3 regions of the Metabacillus flavus genome follow, and region 2 is predicted to be linked to each of the others. Evidence: riboswitches for the same ligand, from Rfam matches in the RefSeq annotation. Region 2 holds a riboswitch; each other region holds the start of a gene.
The links. Region 2 has a riboswitch for cobalamin ahead of J9317_RS05385 (ribonucleoside-diphosphate reductase subunit alpha). Riboswitches for the same ligand answer to the same signal wherever they lie in the genome.

Region 1 (7,203 bases), 530 kb from region 2:
CTCCCCCAAGCTCGATATGAAGCATAAATGCAACAGCAGCTTCCCCCCAGCCGCTGTTTGGGCTCGGATGTTTCTTTGCATCCATGGAGACTTGATTCCATAACCCAAGCTTCCCGTGAACCAGCAGCATCAGAAAAGCCGTTATTCTGGCGGGTATCCAATTCAGTCCATCATCAAGCTTTGCTGAAGCCCAGCCAAATTCTTCATACCTTTCATTTTTGTATCCAACCATTGAATCCAAGGTATTAATAAGACGGTAGAAAACAGCAAGGGGAGCGCCGCCTGCTGCCGCCCAGAATAACGGTGCCGTCACTCCATCACTTGTATTTTCCGCGACCGTTTCGACCGTTCCTCTCACAATTTCGCTTTCGTGAAGCTCTTCTGTATCTCTGCCTACAATATAGGAAAGTTTCAGCCGGGCTTCTTCCAGTAAGCCGGACCTTAAAGGTTTTTCCACTTCCATCGCGGCTTCCTTCAGACTTCGCCCGGCGATCGCAGTAAATATAACCGCTGCTTGGAAAAGTACTCCGGCTGCAGGATGGAGAGCGTAGCACAAATCCTGTAATACAACCACCGCAGTGACGACTGCTGCGGAGAGAACCAGCACCATCACGATCCCTTTTATCTTCCTGTATTTTCCCTTGTTCAGCCTCTTTTCCATTATGGTAATCATTTTACCGAACCACCTGACAGGATGAGGCATTTTGGGCGGATCTCCAATTAGCCGGTCAAGAATAACGGCAATACTTAAAGCCACCAGATGATCAAGCATGCCTTTTTTTCTCCAAATATCGGTCGATTGAATCAATGGTGCAATGATACACGCTTTTTCCAATAGCCATTCCAAGCTCTGTTGCAGGACCGCCGTAAGGCAATTCCTGTCCCTGCTGTGTCGCGGCTATCAGAACACTGTCCGTTGTAGTTCCAGTAGCCAGGGTTTTCGTTACAGGATCTTGAATAAACCGGTCTGCCAAAGCCTTCGTTTTCGACTCAGTTGCTGTAATCAGCGCTTGAATAAATGCTTCCTCAGAGCAGATGCCATTAACAAATACCCAAGTGTTGATCGTCCCTTGTGAAGCACTCAGTCTATCCTTTCCGAGTGAAGCATCTGCTGCATTTCCCGTTCCCGCTGTCACAACTGTCAGGATGGAGAAGTCAGCAAGCTCCGTCATTTTCACACTGACATCCTCTAGCTGAACCGCCGTCATCATCCCGGCCGTTTCATTCGGATCAAAGCCTTTTGACTGGATGAAACGGATTAAATCCACCTTTACATCATCGGTGCTGTAGTTTACATCGACATGTCTGTTTAAAAAGGTCGTATACCAGCCTATACCCGCATGAACTACAGCGGAAGACAGTGTCTTTAATGGAACCGGTGATTTTAAAGCGATGTACTCAGGGTGAATGGACAGCCAATCCGCTGTAATTTTGACTGGCCTTTCCGGGCCTCCCGGGGAATCCAGAATAACCTGCGGGCTTTGATGAGAAGGATGATAATGCCGTTTAATATCTGCGCTGTACACCTTTTTTAATGTTGGCTCCTGCAGCGCTTCATACGGTGTTCCGATGTCCGAAATGACTCCATCGCTCAAAAGCATCACTCTGTCGCAATACAGGCTGGCCATATTCAAATCATGAAAAATAGAAATGATCGTCAAGTTCCTTTTCTTTGTCCAGCTTTTCAGACGTGAAAGAAGACTCTGCTGGAAAGCAAGATCTAAATGATTCGTCGGTTCATCCAAAAGCAAAATATCCGGATCCTGTGCAAGTGCCTGAGCCAAAAAGACGCGCTGCTGTTCTCCACCGCTTAAGCTCTGGATTGAACGCCCGGCAAACCCGGCGACTCCTGTATCCTTCATCGCGAGCTCCACGAGTTCTTCATCCTCAACCGTCCATCTTGGAAGAATTCTTGCCTGATGCGGGTACCGTCCGATACTGACCGCTTCCTTTACCGTCATGTCAAATGCTGTCTGGGTAAGCTGGGGCAAAACAGCCATCACCTTCGCCAGTTCTTTACTGGAGTATGCCTTCACGTTTTTATTTTTTATCTTGATTGAACCTTTGGTCACCGGCAGAATGCCAGAGAGCATCTTCATCAATGTCGTTTTCCCGCTGCCATTAGGTCCGAGAATACCGAAGAACTCCCCTTCCTTTACAGTGAAAGAGAGGTTATTCAATACGTTTTCTTGATGATATCCGCCAGCAAGATCCTGAACTGCAATCATAATCCAGCCTCCTTTCCTATGTCCTTCTTTTCTTGGCTGCCAGAATAACGGCAAAAACAGGGGCTCCGATAATAGCGGTAATGATGCCAATAGGTAGCTCTACCGGTGAAATCACCGTCCTTGCCAGCAAATCAGCCAAAATCAGAAATCCAGCTCCGAATATCATCGATAAAGGAAGCAGATGGCGATGATCACTTCCGCACAGGAGCCTCGTCATATGAGGAATAACTAGTCCGACAAAACCGATTGTTCCGGATACCGCAACCGCAGAGCCAGTCAGCATCGAAGCTGAAATGATGATAATAAGCTGTTTGCGTCTCACATTTACTCCAATATGGCGTGCCCGTTCCTCTCCGAAGGCAAATGCATTTAATTCTCTGCTGTGCATAAAGAGCAGGAATGCACCTGCGGCTGTAAACGGCAGAATCATATAAATGTAAGGCCAGCCTCTCATAGACACACTTCCAAGAAGCCAGTTCATTACCTGCCTGAGCTCCTCTCCGCTTAAAGCGATGATCAGGGAGATAAAAGAACCTAAAAAGGAGTTGAAAATAATTCCTGCTAAGATCATCGTCTCCATCGACGTTCTTCTCTGAGCAAGATAAGCAAATCCCAGAACCCCAAACATTGTCAGGAATCCGGAAGCAATGCTGACGATAGGGAGTGAAAAGCTGCCGAACGCCTGGAATCCAAAATAAATCACACTAACAGCTCCGAGAGATGCACCTGAAGAAACGCCTAGTGTATATGGGTCTGCTAACGGATTTCTCAGCAGCCCCTGGAAGGCGGCGCCGGATAAAGCAAGTGCCGCGCCTACAAGGCCTGCGAGGAGAACACGCGGAATACGAATCGACATTAATATATTTTCATTTGCCTCAGAAACCGCATTTCCGCCTAATAGAACAGAAACAATTTCAGCTGGAGAAATAGCTGCCGTTCCAATAGAAACGGCAGCTAAAAAGGCGACCGCTAAAAAAAGGATCGCCAAAGCATATTGAAAGGTACGGTTATTTTGTAAAAACGTCCGGATAGATTGAGTGTGCAAGTTCCTCTACTCCTTCAATTAAACGCGGACCCGGTCTTGTAACTTTATCCGAATGCACGTCAAAAACTGCTTTATTTTTAATAGCGGCAACACTCTCCCAGCCTTTCCGGCTCATCACCTGTTTAATGGGATCCGGACTATAATAGCCATAGGTCGTCACAATGGCATCTGGATTCAATTTAACAATTGCTTCTTCCGTCATTTTTGGCCATCCGCTTAGTGCTGCCGCCGCATTTTTAGCTCCGACCGTGGTTAATATGTCATTAAGGAATGTGTCTTTGCCTGCTGTATAAATCTCCGGTGAAGGAGAAACCTCTACGAATACACTTTTTCTTCGATCATCCGGGATGCTCGCTGCTTTTTCTTCGATATTGGCAAGATCCTTTTTCATTCCATCAATCATTTTCTCAGACTTCTCAACTTCTCCAGTTGCCTTCCCAATCATTTCCATAGACTCATAGACCTCTTCGAAACTTTGTGCCTCATTGACCACCACTACATCAATTCCTGCATCCTTCAGCTGTTTCAGTCCATCAGCGGAATTATGCGCCCCTGATTCATGCGCCAGCACCAAATCAGGCTGGAGGCCAATAATTTTCTCAACATTAATATCCATTCCTCCAACTTTTTCTTTCTTAAGAGCTTCTTCCGGGTAATTATCGTTATCGGTTACGCCAACAACTTTATCTCCTAAACCCATAGAAAAAACGATTTCCGTGTTGCTTGGAATTAGAGAAACAATTTCTTTTGGCTTCTCTTCAATTGTCACTTCTGAATTGGAAGCATCTTTTATTTTAACTGGAAACTCTGCCTTTTCTTCCTGTGATGCCTGCTGTCCCTTTGTTTTCTCAGGCGCTGCAGAATCAGATGCACAGCCCCCTAAGACACCCGCTGTCAAAAGCAGGGCTGTTAAAGCTGATAAGAACTTATTCATTTTTTTATCCCCCGTAATCATTCTTCAATTTCATTGCCATCACCAGCTCAAGCCTGGCTGAATTTCCCGAAAAACAAAAAACACCTCCCTGGCAAAAGGAGATGACGGTTCATGTTATGTAGACTGCATAAGCCAATAAGAGACTTTCCTGTCAACGGTAACACCATCCTATCCTCGTAGGTATGCGGTGACGAGGTGTGAGGCAGGTCTCCTGGCTCATGATCATCGCTCCCCGCTCCTTCCCATGCAAAGCCGCACAGTGGATTAAGCAGGTCACTCCCATTTACAGTGGCGGGACCGCGCCGGAGTTTAACCGGCTTCCCTTTTAAGCTGACGAAAAAGAAATCAGCACCTACACCTTATCGATATGAATGTTTCGTACACGAAGTATTATACACAACCTTCAGCCTAATGTCAGTCGCTTTCTTTTGCTTGTAAATGAGAAAAAGCAGCAGGCAGCTGCTTTTCACAGTCGTTAATCAAAGTACACCTGTTTTCCTGCATCCCAGCCATATTCAAACAAAATCCTAATCTGGCTTTCTGTAATTCTGCCAACAGAAAGCTCAGGAAGTTCATCCAGTCCGAAAAAACCTGCATCCAGTGTCTCAAAACCAGTTGCGAGCTTGCCCCCTATTTCTTCACACAAAAAGAAAAGCTTATAGATATGATAGGCTCCAGGCGGATGAGGATGGCACTTCTTGTCCATCACCGCAATCAGCCTTACTGGCTTAACTTCTAACCCAGACTCCTCAAATGCCTCCTTAACTGCATTTTCCGACGGACTTACCCCGATATCCGCCCATCCTCCAGGCAGCGACCAGCGTCCATCCATCATCTCCCGAACGAGCAGTATCTTGTTGTCTCTGAAAACAACCGCTCTAACATCCACTTTAGGCGTCTGATACCCTGTTTCGTTTGCGAACAATTCTGGAAGCTTTTCCATCGGCACTTCTGTATATTCAGCCATTATTTCCTGACTCAGCTCCCGCAGACGCTCAAACCGCTCAATATCAAATTGATCCTTTGAATAAGCAAGACCTGCCTGTGACAGAGACTGAATCTCCTTCGCCCACGTTACCCACTTAGGCTCCATGATTCTCCTCCTATCCCTATGCTCTATTTGCATTGTATCCTATGAAAGGATGACATGCATAGACACGGCTTTTGATGAAGGGCTTAGCGGAATACCTTTAAAAGAATGCATTACCAATGGCCACGACGGTTATATGAACCAAAAAACCGTTCCCCTCTAACCATTTCTCTCGATAGGTAATTTTTAGAAGATCGATTTACCGCCTTCTTATGGGACATAATTTCAGCTCGGTACAGGTATATTTCCCCATTTTTCAAAAAGAAGAGATTTATCCCTTTCCAAACAGCTTGTCCCCGCTTTATAGTGGGGAAGGATTTTTTATTTAATGAGCGGAGGGTTGCAGAGATGAGAGATATGGGCAGAAGAATTGTGATTAGTCTGGTGCTGGCAGGGATTATCCTGGGCGGAATGAGTGTATCGTTTGCCAATTTGCCGGACGGAGATCAGCGGGAAGAAAATTTAATCGTCCGCCCGTAGATCGGTTCTCAAATAAAAAGAGCAGCCGGGAAGCTGTTCCCGAACTGCCCTTTTCCTTTAAAATAACTCAACAAGCCTGAAGCTGCTGAATTCTGCATGAAAGCCTTTTTCAATCGGACTGCAGCAATAGATCCCGCACATTACTTTTTTTTCATCATGATGCAGTCTTGTTACTCTAAGCTGCTGCCAATTTCCTTTAAGCAGCACATCGATTTTATAATCATTCCCAGTCCTGGTTACTCTGTAGGTGAGTTCTTGAATAGCTTCATCCGTTTCCTGAGTGGACCAGTCGCTGTATCCGAAATTTGTTGCCACTGCTCCAAGCTTTGGATGCTGATTCACTTCATGTTCAAGAGACGTTTTCAGCCAATTGTCTTCATCCACACGAATCATTAAGCCCGCTTGATCAAATTGATGGATTGGTTCTCCTTTTACAGTAACCGTCATCATGAAATCGAGATCGGTTTGAAAATAATAAAAATGTCCATTATCATTGCTGAAACCGTAATGTGTTCTTTGCCAAAAGTCTGTCAGGCGGTCCGTCTCCACTGTCAGCGATCCGCTCCTTTCCATCCAGGAAGAAGGCTCATTCAGCCATTTCCCTCCATGGAATCCCTCTTGAATAACTCTGGGACCCTGTTCAAGCCGAGGATCATTCTGGATGATAAGATTGGCTTTTTGTTTTGGCTCATCAATGATTTCGTGAATTCGCTGGGCACCGAATTTCCATTCGATGTTCACCTGTCCGTCTGCGTACTCCCGTTCCCTCGCTGTTTGCTTTGTGCAGTCAATCCAGATAGACGTATCATATAAATGATCAAGTGTATTTTTTAGCAAAAATGCACCGCTTACAATGACGATATCCAGCTCCCGGTGAAGCTTTGCGTTCTCAATAGCCATATTTGCTTTATGATCCGGCATGGATTGTTCGTACCAGCTTTTGGCCGGATTTTCAGGATCAATATCCACTGGCTCCTCCATTAATTCCTCTAAATGGACGAGAATCCCCTGTTTAACCAGTTCCCCTTGAAGTGCCCGGGCTTGTGTCTCAAATCCTGATCCGTTCGTTCCGCTGACCCCTATGATCACCGGTTTTTGATTCGGCAAAATTCCCATCACCCGTTCGACAATTGTTTCCATATTCAGCCCCCACTATTTTCGGACATGCTTATTGAATCGATTGTACCATTAGGCTCAATCAATGTCTTACTTTACCCATTGTTTAGTTCTTTTTTTCTGCTCATAAGCTGCTTAAAGCTATTATCGAGCTCTGTATACTCCGGATCTCCGGGCTGCAGCAGGCTTAACTTCCCCAGTACGGCAGAAAGTTCGGTCTCAAGAATAAGAAGCTTTTCCTTATCATCCTTAGGTTCGGTTACAGAATCTTTTTTCTCCCATTCTTTTAAAGTCATTCCATATTTGCGAA
Region 2 (7,203 bases):
AATTCTTTTGCTTTGATTGTATTCAGTACGTAAAAGTTAAATGAGATTGATTGATCAATATGGCGCTGTCTCGCCGCATTTTGTTCAATGCTCCAATGCTGATCGGTGAAATAGGCGGATTTATAATACCAAGTCGTTTCCGGGCTCAAATCAGGGGCTGTGACCGGAATCTTGTAGTCTTTCTTTTCTTCCGAATAAACCTTTTGAAAAATCGGATCAATGCTTGCTGTGCTGCCGGCAATGATGGATGTAGAGGCATTTGGTGCGACTGCCATCAAGTAACCGTTCCGCATGCCGTTTTCAGCGATTCGCTGCTGAAGCTCCTGCCATTCTTCAGAACGGTAGCCGCGGTTCTCAAAATAAGTGCCTGTTTCCCAGCCGGACCCTTCAAATGCCGGGTAAGAACCTTTTTCCTTCGCAAGCTCCGAGCTCGCCTGAATCGTCAAAAAGGAGATTTTTTCGTAAAGCTGATCGGCGTACTGTACCGCTTCATCACTTTCCCACTTAATGCCTTCAAGGGCTAGAAGATGATGCCAGCCAAAGGTTCCAAGTCCGATTGCGCGGTATTTGGAATTTGTCAGCTTCGCCTGCAGAACCGGAATGTCATTTAAATCTATGACATTATCAAGCATCCTGACCTGAATTGGTATAAGACGTTCGAGCACGTCCTCTCTAACTGCTTTAGCAAGACTGATGGAGGAAAGGTTGCAAACAACAAAATCACCGGGTGTTTTAACTGTTATGATTTTTCCGTCCTCCGTATATTGTTCATCCATCGTCGTCGCGCTTTGGTTTTGAGTGATTTCTGTGCAGAGGTTGGTGCAGTATACCATTCCAGCATGAGCGTTGGTATTCATCCGGTTCACTTCGTCCCGGTAAAACATAAATGGTGTCCCTGACTCAAGCTGGCTGATCATGATCCGCTTCATGATATCAATTGCCGGGACTTTTTCTTTCGCTAAATCAGGATGGCGGACGCACTCCCAATACTTTTCACGGAAGCTGCCGCTGCCTTTTTTCTCGTCAAAATAATCCTCCAGGCTGTAGCCGAGTGTTTTTATGACCTCATGGGGGTCGAATAAATACCAGTCACCGCGTTCCTCGACCTGTTCCATAAATAAATCAGGGAGACAGACGCCTGTAAACAAGTCATGGGTACGGAGCCGCTCGTCCCCATTATTCAGCTTGGAATCGAGGAAAGAAAAGATGTCTTTATGCCATACATCAAGGTAAACCGCGATGGCGCCTTTTCTTTGGCCGAGCTGATCGACGCTGACCGCTGTATTATTAAGCTGCTTCATCCAAGGAAGCACGCCGGAGGAAACCCCTTTAAACCCGCGGATATCACTGCCTCTGCTGCGGATTTTTCCAAGATAGACGCCGATGCCGCCGCCGCTTTTTGATAAATTCGCAATATCTGTGTTGCTGTCAAAAATGCCTTGCAGACTGTCGTCAATCGTATCGATAAAGCAGCTGGACAGCTGCCCGACGGATTTCCCGGCATTTGATAGAGTAGGAGTCGCAACCGTCATATAAAGATTGCTCAGAGCCCAATACGCTTCTTTAACGAGATGAATTCTGTGCTCCGCCGGCTCTTTTGCCATCAAGGTCATCGCAATTATCATAAAGCGCTCCTGGGGAAGCTCCATGACGTTTTTGCTGAAGTCGCGGGCTATGTAGCGGTCAGCAAGCGTCCGGAGTCCGATATAGGTGAAGAGCAGATCGCGTTCCGGATCGATTATCTCGCCGAGCTCGCTGATTTCTTTAGAAGTATACGAATGCGGAATCAGGTCTCCGTAAATGCCAATGCTGTGAAGGCGATCAATCAGTTCAAGGAAGGATCCGTATTTCGCTGATTTATCATATCCGCGGCTTTTTGCTGCTTCTGAATAAAGCTCGTCCAAATACAGACGGGCACAAAGGTAAGTCCAATCCGGCTCGAGCTCCGATATGTTCGCCAAGCCTTCTAAAATGGCGAGGTTCTTCATTTGTTTTTCTGTATATGTATCTCTCGCTGCGACCGCTTCAATTAATCTCTCTGTAAAGGTAAGCAAATCAAGGTGATGAAAATCTTTTCCCGCTTCCTGTATCCATTGCATATAATTCTGTTGATCAAATGGCCTTTTTACGCCTTTTTCATTCGTCATTACGGTGGTCATCGCCATCCTCCTCCAAAGGAAAATAAAAAATCCGCTCTTGGCAATTGAGCGGATCAAACGATAGAATAAAAGAAGATCTTTTACTTCCACCGTTTCATCTTCCCAATCCCCGGGAAAAGCGAAACATATCCAGCATCGGCAGGTCTCCTGACTTGTGCTTCCTCCTACTATGGGTCCTTCCCGTACGAAGCCGTACAGTGGCTTTCCCAGTTCGTCACACTTACAGTTGCGGGGACAGTTCCGGTCTTTAACCGGATTCCCTTTTAAGCTATTCTTAGCACCGTTTGCTGTGGAATATAAACTATATATAGTGGTATGTTTTAATTTAAGTTTCTATATATTGTGTTTGTTATAGATACATATTAAAGTACAAGATTTTGAATTTCAACTATTTCCCCTCAAAAATATTCTTTTTTATTTACGCGGATGTGCTTGACAATAACTCGGCCAACCGTATGTAATGATAAGTACAAATCTGAAAATTCCAGAGGTGCTCTATGAAAATCCTGATGAATACAGAACTAATCGATCGAGAGCAGGCAAAAGTAGATATTGAGGACAGAGGCTATCAATTCGGAGACGGCGTCTATGAAGTAATCCGGGTCTATGATGGAGAAGTTTTTACAATGGATGAGCATTTAGAAAGATTAAAAAGAAGTGCTGGAGAAATCAAAATTTCGCTGCCTTATGATATCGAGGAGCTGAAAAACCGGGTTAGAGAGTTGGTCTCGGTGAACAAGGTATGGGACGGCGGAATCTATATGCAGGTGACAAGAGGGGTCAGCCCAAGGAACCACCTTTTCCCCGGATCAGATATTCCAGCTCAGCTGGTGGCCTATCCGGTTCCATCGAAACGTCCGGAAGAGCTTCAAAAAACCGGCGTTGAGGTCATCACAGCGGAGGACATGCGCTGGAAACGCTGCGACATTAAAAGCCTGAATCTTCTGTGGAATGTGATGGCGAAACAGGAAGCAGCGGACGCAGGGAAATATGAAACCATTTTTGTACGGGACGGTATTGTCACAGAAGGAAGCTCCACAAATTTTTATGCAGTTAAGGATGGAACGGTTTATACTCATCCCGCCAATAACTTCATTTTGAACGGCATTACACGTCTTAAAATATTGGAAGCATCCAGAAATGCCGGGGTAAATGCAGTTGAAAAAGAAATTCAGGCATCCGAGCTCGATCAGTATGAGGAAGCCTTTATCTCCTCTACAACGATCGAAGTGATGCCAATTGTGAAAATTGACGGCAAGTCCTACAGCAAAGGAAAGCCGGGACCGGTCACATTGTCGATTGCAAAAGCGTTCCGGGAGCTGCTGCCGGACCATAAGAAGAATGGCGTTTTGTAAAGGGTTAATAAACTGTACACAAACAGTTTAGCCGTTTAGATAACGGGAGTGCTGTTAAAAGAGCATTCCTGTTTTTTTGTATTAGGCTCTGTTAAAGTCTAATGTTGATTTTTAACACCTGTTGATTGGAGTGGAAAGCGATCGCCTGCAACGGAAATCAACAGCCAAGTTTAACAGAGCCTTGTATTAAGGAATTTTCTCGTTGAAACACATTGATGAAACCGCTGCTGTAAGCTTTTCCAATGATTTAAGGTACAATAAAAGAATCTCACTGAAAGGTGCAAACCATCCAAATGAAAAGTGTAAAACTGATAGCGGGAATTTCATTAGCCGCAAGCATATTGTGGATAGGCGGTTTAGGATACACGATGAACAGCCAATTTTTTCAGCAGCCTGATCCTCCTGCAAAAAGGAGCACCCAACCATCTGATAACAAACCGGCTAAGCAGGATAATGAGTATGTTGTCGTTGGACTTGGCGATTCTCTTACAAGAGGGATCGGTGATGGCGACGGGAAAGGATATGTCGGGTATTTAATGAATGATCTTCGAGGCAGATCGGAGCAGAAGGTTACGCTCTCCAATTTATCCATCAGCGGACAGACATCGTCGGGGCTGGACAAGCAGCTGAAGCAGGCGGAAATTCAGCGCCAAATCAGTAAGGCGGATGCTATTGTGATGACCATCGGGGGAAATGACCTTTTTGCGGGCGGACAAGTGATGAACGACCTGTCGAGCAAGACGATTGAACAGACAAGAACAGCATTTCTGAACAGGCTGTCCGGGATTTTCAAACAAATCCGCACCATAAATCCGGATGCGGCGATCTATTATGTTGGGCTGTATAATCCATTTAATGATCTGTCCGATAGCTCTGTAACCTCCGGCATTGTAAGAGAGTGGAATTTTTATACCGCTAATGAAGCGGCAAAATATAAGAAAACCGTTATGGTGCCCACCTTTGATTTATTCGAACAAAATGTGAATGACTACTTGTATAGTGATAAATTTCATCCAAATAAAGAGGGGTATAAGCTAATAGGAGAGCGGCTGTCCTCCCTCATCGTCTTCAGTGAGGAGGGAAAGAAAAAATGACAGATAATGTGACACTCTCTGTATCGGGTTTGAAGAAAACAATCAAAAAAAAGGAAATTATTAAAGGGTTAAGCTTCGAACTTCAAAAAGGGGAAGTGTTCGGCTTTTTAGGACCGAATGGAGCCGGTAAAACGACGACGATCCGCATGCTGGTCGGGCTAATCAAACCAACATCTGGAAAAATCTCCATATGCGGATATGACCTGGAGAAACAGTATACAAAAGCCATCCGGAATATCGGCTGCATCGTCGAAAATCCAGAGCTTTATACGTATTTAAGCGGACGGGAAAATCTTGAATATTTCAAACGGATGATTCCGGGATTAAAAGAGGAGCGCATTGATGAAGTTGTTCATCTTGTCCGGCTTGAGCACCGAATCGATGACCGGGTCAGTACGTATTCACTCGGGATGAGACAAAGACTGGGAATTGCCCAGGCGCTCCTCAGCCGTCCGAAAGTACTCATCCTGGATGAACCGACAAATGGTCTTGATCCAATGGGAATCCGGGAAATGCGCGAATTTATCCGTTTTCTTGCAGAGAAGGAGGGGTTAACCGTCCTCGTGTCTTCCCACCTGCTCAGTGAAATTCAATTAATGTGCGACCGGGTAGCCATTATGTCCAAAGGAAAGGTCCTCCGCATCGATACCGTTTCTGCCTTGCTGACAGAAAAAGAGCGTGTGATCTGGAATGCGGCACCACTGGCAAAAGCGAAAGAGCTGCTGGAGCAGGAAACAGCCATTCTTGCAGAAAAGGATGGAGCTCTTGTAACCGCAAATGATGAAACTCACATTGCAATGTGGAATGAAAAGCTGGTTAACGCAGGTGTGAGTGTAAGCGGAATTGAAATAAAGCTCCCAACACTGGAAGACCTCTTCATTGAACTGACAGAAGGTGAAACCATTGATTAATCTTGTATATAACGAAATGATTAAGATCGTGCGGAAAAAGAGACTGTTTATTATCATGGGCATCATTGCAGTATTAGCAGCGCTGTTTACCTATGCACAAGTCAAGAAGTATGAAGAATCCGTTAAAGAAGCGGGGACGGAAGACTGGCGAACGCAGGTGCAGCAGGAGATTATCAATACCCAAAACAGGCTGAGCTCAGGCGGCATTTCCGGTGAGTGGAAAGAATTCATGCAAATCCGGGTCAATCAGCAGCAGTATTACCTGAACCATGATATCAATCCATCTGCCCCGGGTGCTCCGACCTTTATGAGAATATTTGCTGAAAATTCGATTGATCTGCTTTTGCCGCTGATGGTGATGGTCATCGCGAGTGACCTTGTTTCATCCGAGCATACAAACGGAACAATCAAGCTGCTTCTGACGAGGCCGGTCAAAAGGTGGAAAATCCTATTAAGCAAATACATCACGCTTCTTCTGTCCATCTCGTTTATCGTCCTGTCAGTCGGAATTTTGACGTATCTCGTGTCAGGAGTTGCTTTAGGCTATACGGGCTGGAATTTGCCGGTATTAACCGGATTTACGGTGAACGGCGGCCAACTTGATACGAGTCAGGTGCAGATGATGAGCATGTGGCAGTATCTCATAATGGACTTTGGTTTAGTCTGGTTTGTTGCGGTGGTAGTCGGCACGCTCACCTTTGCGCTTTCCTCCGTTATGAAAAGCACCGCCTCCGTAATGGGTGTTATGCTTGCTTCTCTAATAGCGGGAGCGATCCTTGCTAACATGGTATCAGCATGGGACTCAGCCAAATACCTTTTTATGGTGAACTTAAGGCTGACTGATTATCTCAGCGGCATGGCGCCGCCGATCAACGGTATGACGCTAGGCTTTTCAATGACCGTGCTGACCATTTGGGCAGCTGCTGCTTTAGCTATTTCCTTTTTCTTTTTTACGCGGAAGGATGTTTATTAAAACTAGAAAAAGAGGCAGTTCAGATCGTCAGTTTTATAAACTCTTTTCACTTATAAAAATTGGATAGTTTTAGGCTGATTTCCGTTACAGGATGCTCCCTTTCCGCGGGGCAGGCGGTGAGCCTCCTCTGCGCTCTGCGCCTGAGGGTCTCACCTGTCCCGCTGCACCCGCTGGAGTCTCGCACCTTCCACTTCAATCAGCCTAACCCATTATTTTTGAGTATACCTATTTAAAAAACAAAATCCCCGGAGTGCTCCCACAGCGTCCGGGGGTGGTGTTCAAACATATCCTATCAGGAGGCTTTTTAAAACAGCCTCCTTTTTTTGATCATCCTAACCTTGAATCTCTTTTATGCTCTTTCCTCCTAAGAATGCATGCCCCGTTTTCATTACGGCAATGGTCTCAAATCCATAGCGGCTGTACACCTTTTCAACTCTTTCATTAATTGGAAGCACCCAAAGTTTATCTATGTGTTTTCTCACGGCTTCTTTTTGAATAAAGAATAGCAAATCACCGATCAATCCCTTTCCTCGGAATGCCTCAAGAGTTGCTACACTTTCTACACGGGCCTGATTTTTTTCTTCAAACATACAGGCAGCCGCACACGCTTTTCCGTCACAGCGAAGAAGATAGTAGGTAAAGGATGGATGGCTGAATTGTTTTCTGAAGATCTTTTCAATGGTTTCCTTCCCGCCGAATTCCTTGATGCTG
Region 3 (7,203 bases), 740 kb from region 2:
CCTTCTATAAAGAAGAGTTTGCCAGACTTGGAGATACCTATTTTTCCACAACGGATGGCAGCTTGGGAGTGAAAGGATTCGTAACAGATGCCATCAGCTATCATGAAATTGAGTTTGACAGTTTATACGCCTGCGGCCCGACTCCAATGCTAAAGGCGCTTGAAACCAGGTATACCGAAAGGGAAGTATACCTTTCCCTTGAAGAGAGAATGGGCTGCGGGATAGGAGCTTGCTTTGCCTGTGTGTGCCACATTCCAAATGATCCAGCCGGCTACAAAAAAGTATGCAGCGACGGGCCGGTATTCAGAGCGGGCGAGGTGGTGCTTTCATGCTGAACATAACACTTCCGGGATTAACGCTGAAAAATCCGGTCATGCCTGCTTCCGGATGCTTCGGATTCGGTAAGGAGTTCTCCAATCTATATGACTTGAACAAGCTCGGTGCCATTATGATAAAAGCAGCTACACCTGAAGCAAGATTCGGCAACGAAACACCGCGTGTGGCGGAGACGCCCGGCGGGATGCTGAACGCGATCGGACTTCAAAATCCTGGACTATCGGGAGTGATCCAAACCGAGCTGCCAAGGCTTGAATCCTTTGATGTACCGATCATTGCCAATGTAGCAGGATCAAGCATTGAGGATTATATGGAAGTAGCGGAAAGAATCAGCCAGGCACCAAATGTAGCGGCACTGGAATTGAATATTTCCTGTCCGAATGTAAAAACAGGGGGCATAGCATTCGGTACGGATCCTAAAATGGCAGCTGACTTGACCGAGGCAGTAAAACGTGTTTCCAGCGTGCCTGTGTATGTCAAGCTTTCTCCGAATGTTACGAGTATTTCTGAGATTGCGATCGCAGTGGAACAGGCTGGAGCAGACGGGTTAACAATGATTAACACTCTTCTTGGAATGCGGCTTGACCTGAAAACCGGAAGACCCGTTTTAGCTAATAAAACGGGGGGGCTTTCAGGTCCTGCTATCAAGCCGGTGGCAATCCGGATGATTCATGAGGTCAGCCGTGCTGTATCCATCCCAATCATCGGAATGGGCGGCATCCAGTCAGCAGAGGATGTATTAGAGTTTTTATATGCCGGTGCAAGTGCGGTTGCTGTTGGAACGGCGAACTTTGTCAATCCGTTTATCTGTTCAGAAATCATTGATGAACTTCCTGAAATGCTGAGCAAATATGGTTTCAGCCATGTTCGGGAGTGTATAGGAAGGAGTCATGAGGATGCACCGAAACCCGATTATCATCGCGCTTGATTTTGAAAATAAAGGAGAAGCCGCCCGCTTTTTGAAGGGAATGGGCAGTGAAAAGCTGTATGTGAAAACCGGAATGGAGCTTTTTTACAAGGAAGGTCCAGCTGTGATTGAATGGCTGAAGGAGGAAGGTCATCAAGTCTTTTTGGATTTAAAGCTTCATGATATTCCGAATACCGTAAAGAGAGCAATGAAGGTACTTGCCTCGCTTCAGCCGGACATGATCAATGTCCACGCAGCAGGAGGACGCGCAATGATGGAGGCGGCGATGGAAGGCTTGATCTCAGGGACTCCTGCAGGACAGAAGCGGCCGCATTTAATCGGGGTTACTCAGCTTACCAGTACGTCGCAAAAGGTATTGAATGAGGAGCTCCTCATTGAGAAGGAAATGAACGAGGCAGTGCATCATTATGCAGCAAATGCTAAGCAATCCGGACTGGATGGTATTGTATGCAGCGTATGGGAATCCAAACAGGTCAAGAAGGCATTTGGCCCGGATTTTATGACTGTTACGCCTGGGATCCGGCTGGCAGGCGATGCGGCTCTGGATCAGTCAAGAGTCGCAACACCAGAAATGGCGCGCAGTGAAAAATCTACCTATTTTGTTGCCGGAAGAAGCATTACTCAAAAAGAACATCCGCTGAATGCATATAAAAAGATGCAAATGGACTGGGAGGGTGTAAAGATATGAAAGAGAAAATTGCAAAGTCACTGCTTGAAATAGGGGCGGTCACACTGAAGCCAAACGAGCCGTTTACATGGTCAAGCGGCATGCTTTCCCCTATTTACTGCGATAATCGTTTAACTCTGTCTTTTCCGGAAATACGCAGTGAGATTGCAAAAGGTCTGTCACGTCTGATCCAGATGAATTATCCGGATGCAACGCTGATTGCTGGAACGGCAACGGCTGGGATTGCCCATGCAGCGCTTGTCAGTGATATTCTCGGACTGCCGATGTGCTATGTGCGAGGAAGTGCCAAAGGACACGGCAAAGGAAACATGATTGAGGGAAGAGCTGGAGAGAACGACCGGGCAGTAGTCATTGAAGACCTGATTTCAACCGGCGGAAGCTCCATTCATACCGTCAAAGCGCTCCGTGAAGCAGGAGCGGATGTATTGGGTGTTGCTGCTATTTTCACCTATGAGTTTGACGCAGCCGATCAGAACTTCAGCGAAGAGCTGATTTCATACCGGACACTGACAGACTATTCGACTCTCATTCAGATCGCCAGGCAGGAAAACCGTATTAAAGAAAAGGATCTTAAAAAGCTTGAGCTATGGAGAAAGAATCCTTCCTCCATTGAATGGAGAGCGGAAACCTCTGTCTGAATAGAAAGATTTGTCTTGCAATTGCGAAACCTATTATGCTATAAAAGATACTATCAATTTCATATTGTAGAGGAATACCAGGTACCGCTTTTAGCGGTTTAATAGGGAATCCGGTTATAATCCGGAGCTGTCCCCGCAACTGTATGTGCTGACGATCCTGCTAAAAAGCCACTGTCATAATGGACGGGAAGGCGCAGGAAAGACTGAAGCATAAGCCAGGAGACCTGCCTGTATTCCTTGGAGTTTTCTGTCTTCGGGGGGTGAGATGCGGAAACGATCATGATACATACTTTTCTATTTGATGTTTTTCATCGATCGTTTTTGACTGGACCGAGTCAGACCTGTTTATGCCAATGTAGGCGAACCAGGGAGATGAGGATCAGTCTTTTTTTTTATTACGAAAGGAGAGAGGCTCGAATGAAGAAGGTGAAAAGCAGCAATCAAGGATATCCGCGTTTAGGACAGAATAGAGAATGGAAAAGGGTGCTTGAGTCTTATTGGAAAAAAGAGATAAGCGAATCACTTTTCCTGGAGAAAATGAAGGAACTTCGGATCGGGAATGTCCGCAAGCAAACAGATGCCGGCATTGACCTTATACCGGTCGGTGATTTTACCTTGTATGATCAAATGCTTGATATGGCCTGGATGTTTAACCTGATTCCTGAAAGGCACCGAACAGAAAACCCTGCCTCCATTGACTGCTATTTTTCCATGGCAAGGGGGTCGAAGAGCGCAACAGCGTGCGCGATGACGAAGTGGTTTGATACGAATTACCATTATCTCGTACCAGAGTGGGAAGGCTCAGAGCCGAAGCTCAATTTCAATAAACCACTTGACCATTATCTTGAAGCAAAAGAATGGGCAGATGGAAAACCTGTCATCATTGGTCCTTATACATTTATCAGGCTTTCCAAGGGCTATGAATCTCTTGAAAAGGCTGCAGAGAAGCTGCTGCCTCTATATGCTCAACTTCTCCAGCAGCTGGAAGAACACGGTGCGCAAATTGCTCAAGTGGATGAACCGGCCTTTGTTTATGAAGAAACATCCGAAGATTTCCCGATTATTCAGTCCATGTATTCATATTTGGACGGAAAAGTGAGCAGCCTTAAGATTTGCATACAAACTTATTTTGAATCTCCGGACGCTTACCAGCAGTTAATGACCTTGCCTGTCAGCGGATGGGGTTTTGATTTTACAAGAGGAAATACGATTGACTTAATGAAAAAGCATGGGTTCCCGGCAGATAAATTTTTGGCAGCGGGGATTATAGACGGGCGAAACATATGGCGGGCTAAAGGTACGGAATCACTAAAACTAGTGGAGTTTTTGCAAAAGAAAATCAAGCCTTGCGAGCTATGGATCCAGCCCTCCTGCAGCCTCATTCATGTACCAGAGACAAAAGAAGGTGAAGTCAGCCTTCCAGCAGGTGTTTATAACAGTCTGTCTTTCGCAAAAGAAAAACTTGCGGAATGCGTCCTCCTAGCAGGAAGCATCGATTTGGAAGCCAAAAATAGAATTCTTGAATGGGATCAGGCCTATCAGGAATTAACAAAATATCGGAAATCTGAAAATCTCTCTGATAAGGTTCAATCCTTTAAGAGGAAGCAGGCATTTTCAGAGAGAGAGGAAATTCAAAGAAAAGCATTTCAGCTCCCATTGCTTCCGTTGACAACAATCGGGAGTTTTCCGCAGACGAAAGAGGTGAGAAAGCAGAGGAAGAGATTCCGGGACGGCCTTCTTTCAAAACAGGAATATGATGCGTTTGTTAAAAGGGAAACAAAGCGGTGGATTGGGATTCAGGAGGAAGCAGGCCTGGACGTTCTCGTACATGGAGAATTCGAGCGGAATGATATGGTTGAGTACTTCGGTGAAAACCTTGATGGATTCGCATTTACAAAGCATGGATGGGTCCAGTCTTACGGCTCCAGAGGGGTAAAGCCACCCATCATTTTCGGGGACATCGGCTGGAGAGGATCCATCACATCTGAGCTTGCTTCGTACTCCCAATCTCTGACGGATAAGCCTGTAAAAGGGATGCTGACCGGCCCGGTGACGATTCTGAACTGGTCCTTCCCGCGTGATGATCAAAGCAGTGAAGTTCTTGCAAGCTTTATTGCAGCTGCTCTAAGAAAAGAAGTGCTTGAGCTTGAAAAAGCAGGCATCCGCATGATTCAAATAGATGAGCCGGCGTTTAGAGAGGGTCTTCCGCTTAAGAAAAGCAAACAGGCGGCTTATACAGAATGGGCAGTCAATGCATTCAGAGCGACTCATTGGGATGTGCAGGCGGATACGCAAATTCACACCCATATGTGCTACAGCGAGTTTTCAGAAATGATGGACGCAATATCCGATATGGATGCTGACGTCATTTCCATTGAAACGTCAAGGGGCGGCGGCGAGAACATCAGCACGTTTAAAGAATTCAGCTATGATAAAATGATTGGTCTTGGTGTGTATGATATACACAGCCCTCGAATCCCTGCAGCCGCTGAAATGGAGAAGGTGATTGAACAGTGCCTTACAGTTCTGCCGGCCGGCCGGTTTTGGATTAATCCGGACTGCGGTCTGAAAACCAGATCTGAAGAGGAAGCCATACAGTCCCTCAGCAATATGGCGGAAGCTGCGTTCAATATAAGAGATAAACATACGATTCCAACTGTTTAACAGGTTAGGCCTCCTTTTATTATTGAAGGGGGTTTCCTTTTGCCGAAATTGAGAAAAACATTGGAACGATCTGTCAACCTCCCTTATAATGGGAAATGATGAATCATGTAAGCTGGAGGAAGAAATGAAAGAATTCGGGGATCAAAAAGAACTTTTATATTATAAAAGGCTAATAGATTCGATTCCTTTCGCTTTTGAGTTTAAGGATCCTGAATCAGGCAGATTTTATCAGCATCAGCCTGCTGCTGAACAAAAAGGCTGGTTTACCATTACATCTTTAGAAGGAGAGCTGCTGGAAAAGCTGGAAGAGAAGCTTGCTCCGCTGGCTGATTTGATACCGCATCATCTAGTCATTACAGATGCTGATGGAAAAATTACACTGTGCAACAGGCAGTCGGCTGCCGATCTAAAGGTCGATCGTGAAGCAATGATCGGAAAACATATCAGGGAGCTGCTCAGAATTCCTGATCAGCAAATTGCCATTTTGGAAACGCTTCAGACCGGGCAGGCGATCCGCAATCGGGAATTGTGGGACCGCAATTATGGGATTGTTAATACATATATCATACGAAGGCACGATGGGAGTATCAGTAGAGTAGCAGGAGTATTTCATTTCCTGAATAACTTAAAGGATGCTGAAAAAATGGCGATGTCAGGGAGAATTGCAGCAGGGATCGCTCATGAAATTAGAAATCCCCTTACAACTGTCCGGGGTTATCTGCAGCTGCTCAGCGGCCAGCTCGGTCCAGATATGAACCGGCTGTTTTCTGCTTTGCTTATTCCTGAGATAGATCGTGCGAACGGCATTATTACGGATTTTTTGAGGTTATCGAAAACGGAGGCACTGCCATTTGAGAATCTTTATGTGTCAGATTTTCTCAAGAATTATTTAGGAAAGTTTCTCCACAGTGAAGCGTTCCTTCATGACACCGATCTTACGATTGATTGCAGAAAGATACTGCCTGAAACGGCGATCCCCGGAAACAAGGAGGAGCTTCTGCAAGTATTTATGAATTTGTTTGCTAACGCCCGTCAGGCAAAGCGCAGGAATAAAAAATTAAAAGTTGAAGTGAGAGCCGCCATATACGGGGATGTGGTGCAAATTTCTTTTTCGGATAACGGGAGCGGGATTGAGCCTGAGGTTCTCGTTCATATATTCGATCCATTTTATACCACGAAGGATGATGGAACAGGGCTGGGTCTCTCTATTTCAAGAAAGATCATTGAAAATCATCATGGTGAACTTCGGGTTGTAAGCACTAAGGAAGGGACATCCTTTTACATGGAATTCCCTATTGCATTAACTGAACCAAATGAAGACAGATAATGCAAAACCGGCAAGGCCGAATAGAAGAAAACTAAGATGAAACAATAGGACCGTTTGATTTTCAGGAACGGTCCTTTCCAAAATGGTTCAATACAATAAGCCGCCAGCAGCAAATAATCTAAAGCCCCCTGCTGCGGTTATTCTTATTTCATTCAGCTCCTCTTTGCTCCATTTTAAAGAGAAGGAAAAGGAAAAGCCGATTGCTGCCATCATAAAACCAATCAGTGACAAGAACGCTTTACCAATCATGTGTAATCCTCCCGCTGCAGCAAAAGTGTTCGGAAATCAGTAAATGCGTTTTCCGTGCCGGCTGCCGCAAATGAAAGCTCTGTGCTGAAAATCGGTCCGCCATACACAAAGGTATGAAACTCCCCGTTTTCTCCGCATGGATCGGCGGATTTTCTTATGGCATCAATAACCCATGCATCATAATGATGTCCCAATAAAGAATATGGAAGCTTCGATCCATCTATTCCGCAAATGGAAGCTTTATAGCCATCATTAATAAATTGTCTCGCCAAAGAGTCGGTCTGCTCTCCCCATAGAGGAAAAATAGCCTGTAAGCCACTTAACCTGACAAGCTTTTCTCTATATTGACGAATATCCTTTAAAAAGATGTCTC

Region 1: it holds a riboswitch for cobalamin, as region 2 does, so the genes downstream of both, J9317_RS08020 (ABC transporter substrate-binding protein) here and J9317_RS05385 (ribonucleoside-diphosphate reductase subunit alpha) in region 2, are expected to answer to the same signal.
Region 3: it holds a riboswitch for cobalamin, as region 2 does, so the genes downstream of both, metE (5-methyltetrahydropteroyltriglutamate--homocysteine S-methyltransferase) here and J9317_RS05385 (ribonucleoside-diphosphate reductase subunit alpha) in region 2, are expected to answer to the same signal.

The regions. Positions count from the first base shown of each region.
Region 1 covers NZ_JAGVRK010000001.1:1,550,432-1,557,634, reverse strand. The annotation lists gene cbiB (adenosylcobinamide-phosphate synthase CbiB) at 1-772, opposite strand, end outside; gene J9317_RS08030 (adenosylcobinamide amidohydrolase) at 765-2,228, opposite strand; gene J9317_RS08025 (FecCD family ABC transporter permease) at 2,245-3,273, opposite strand; gene J9317_RS08020 (ABC transporter substrate-binding protein) at 3,236-4,207, opposite strand; cobalamin riboswitch at 4,391-4,578, opposite strand; gene J9317_RS08015 (NUDIX hydrolase) at 4,683-5,300, opposite strand; gene J9317_RS20585 (protein YkpC) at 5,646-5,777, shown strand; gene J9317_RS08010 (DUF1349 domain-containing protein) at 5,835-6,917, opposite strand; gene abc-f (ribosomal protection-like ABC-F family protein) at 6,989-7,203, opposite strand, start outside.
Region 2 covers NZ_JAGVRK010000001.1:1,017,567-1,024,769, forward strand. The annotation lists gene J9317_RS05385 (ribonucleoside-diphosphate reductase subunit alpha) at 1-2,159, opposite strand, end outside; cobalamin riboswitch at 2,280-2,459, opposite strand; gene dat (D-amino-acid transaminase) at 2,657-3,514, shown strand; gene J9317_RS05395 (SGNH/GDSL hydrolase family protein) at 3,808-4,608, shown strand; gene J9317_RS05400 (ABC transporter ATP-binding protein) at 4,605-5,519, shown strand; gene J9317_RS05405 (DUF2705 family protein) at 5,512-6,492, shown strand; gene J9317_RS05410 (GNAT family N-acetyltransferase) at 6,825-7,203, opposite strand, start outside.
Region 3 covers NZ_JAGVRK010000001.1:1,761,127-1,768,329, forward strand. The annotation lists gene J9317_RS09060 (dihydroorotate dehydrogenase electron transfer subunit) at 1-335, shown strand, start outside; gene J9317_RS09065 (dihydroorotate dehydrogenase) at 329-1,264, shown strand; gene pyrF (orotidine-5'-phosphate decarboxylase) at 1,233-1,952, shown strand; gene pyrE (orotate phosphoribosyltransferase) at 1,949-2,590, shown strand; cobalamin riboswitch at 2,652-2,836, shown strand; gene metE (5-methyltetrahydropteroyltriglutamate--homocysteine S-methyltransferase) at 3,008-5,254, shown strand; gene J9317_RS09085 (two-component system sensor histidine kinase NtrB) at 5,379-6,581, shown strand; gene J9317_RS09090 (hypothetical protein) at 6,669-6,830, opposite strand; gene J9317_RS09095 (adenine nucleotide alpha hydrolase family protein) at 6,827-7,203, opposite strand, start outside.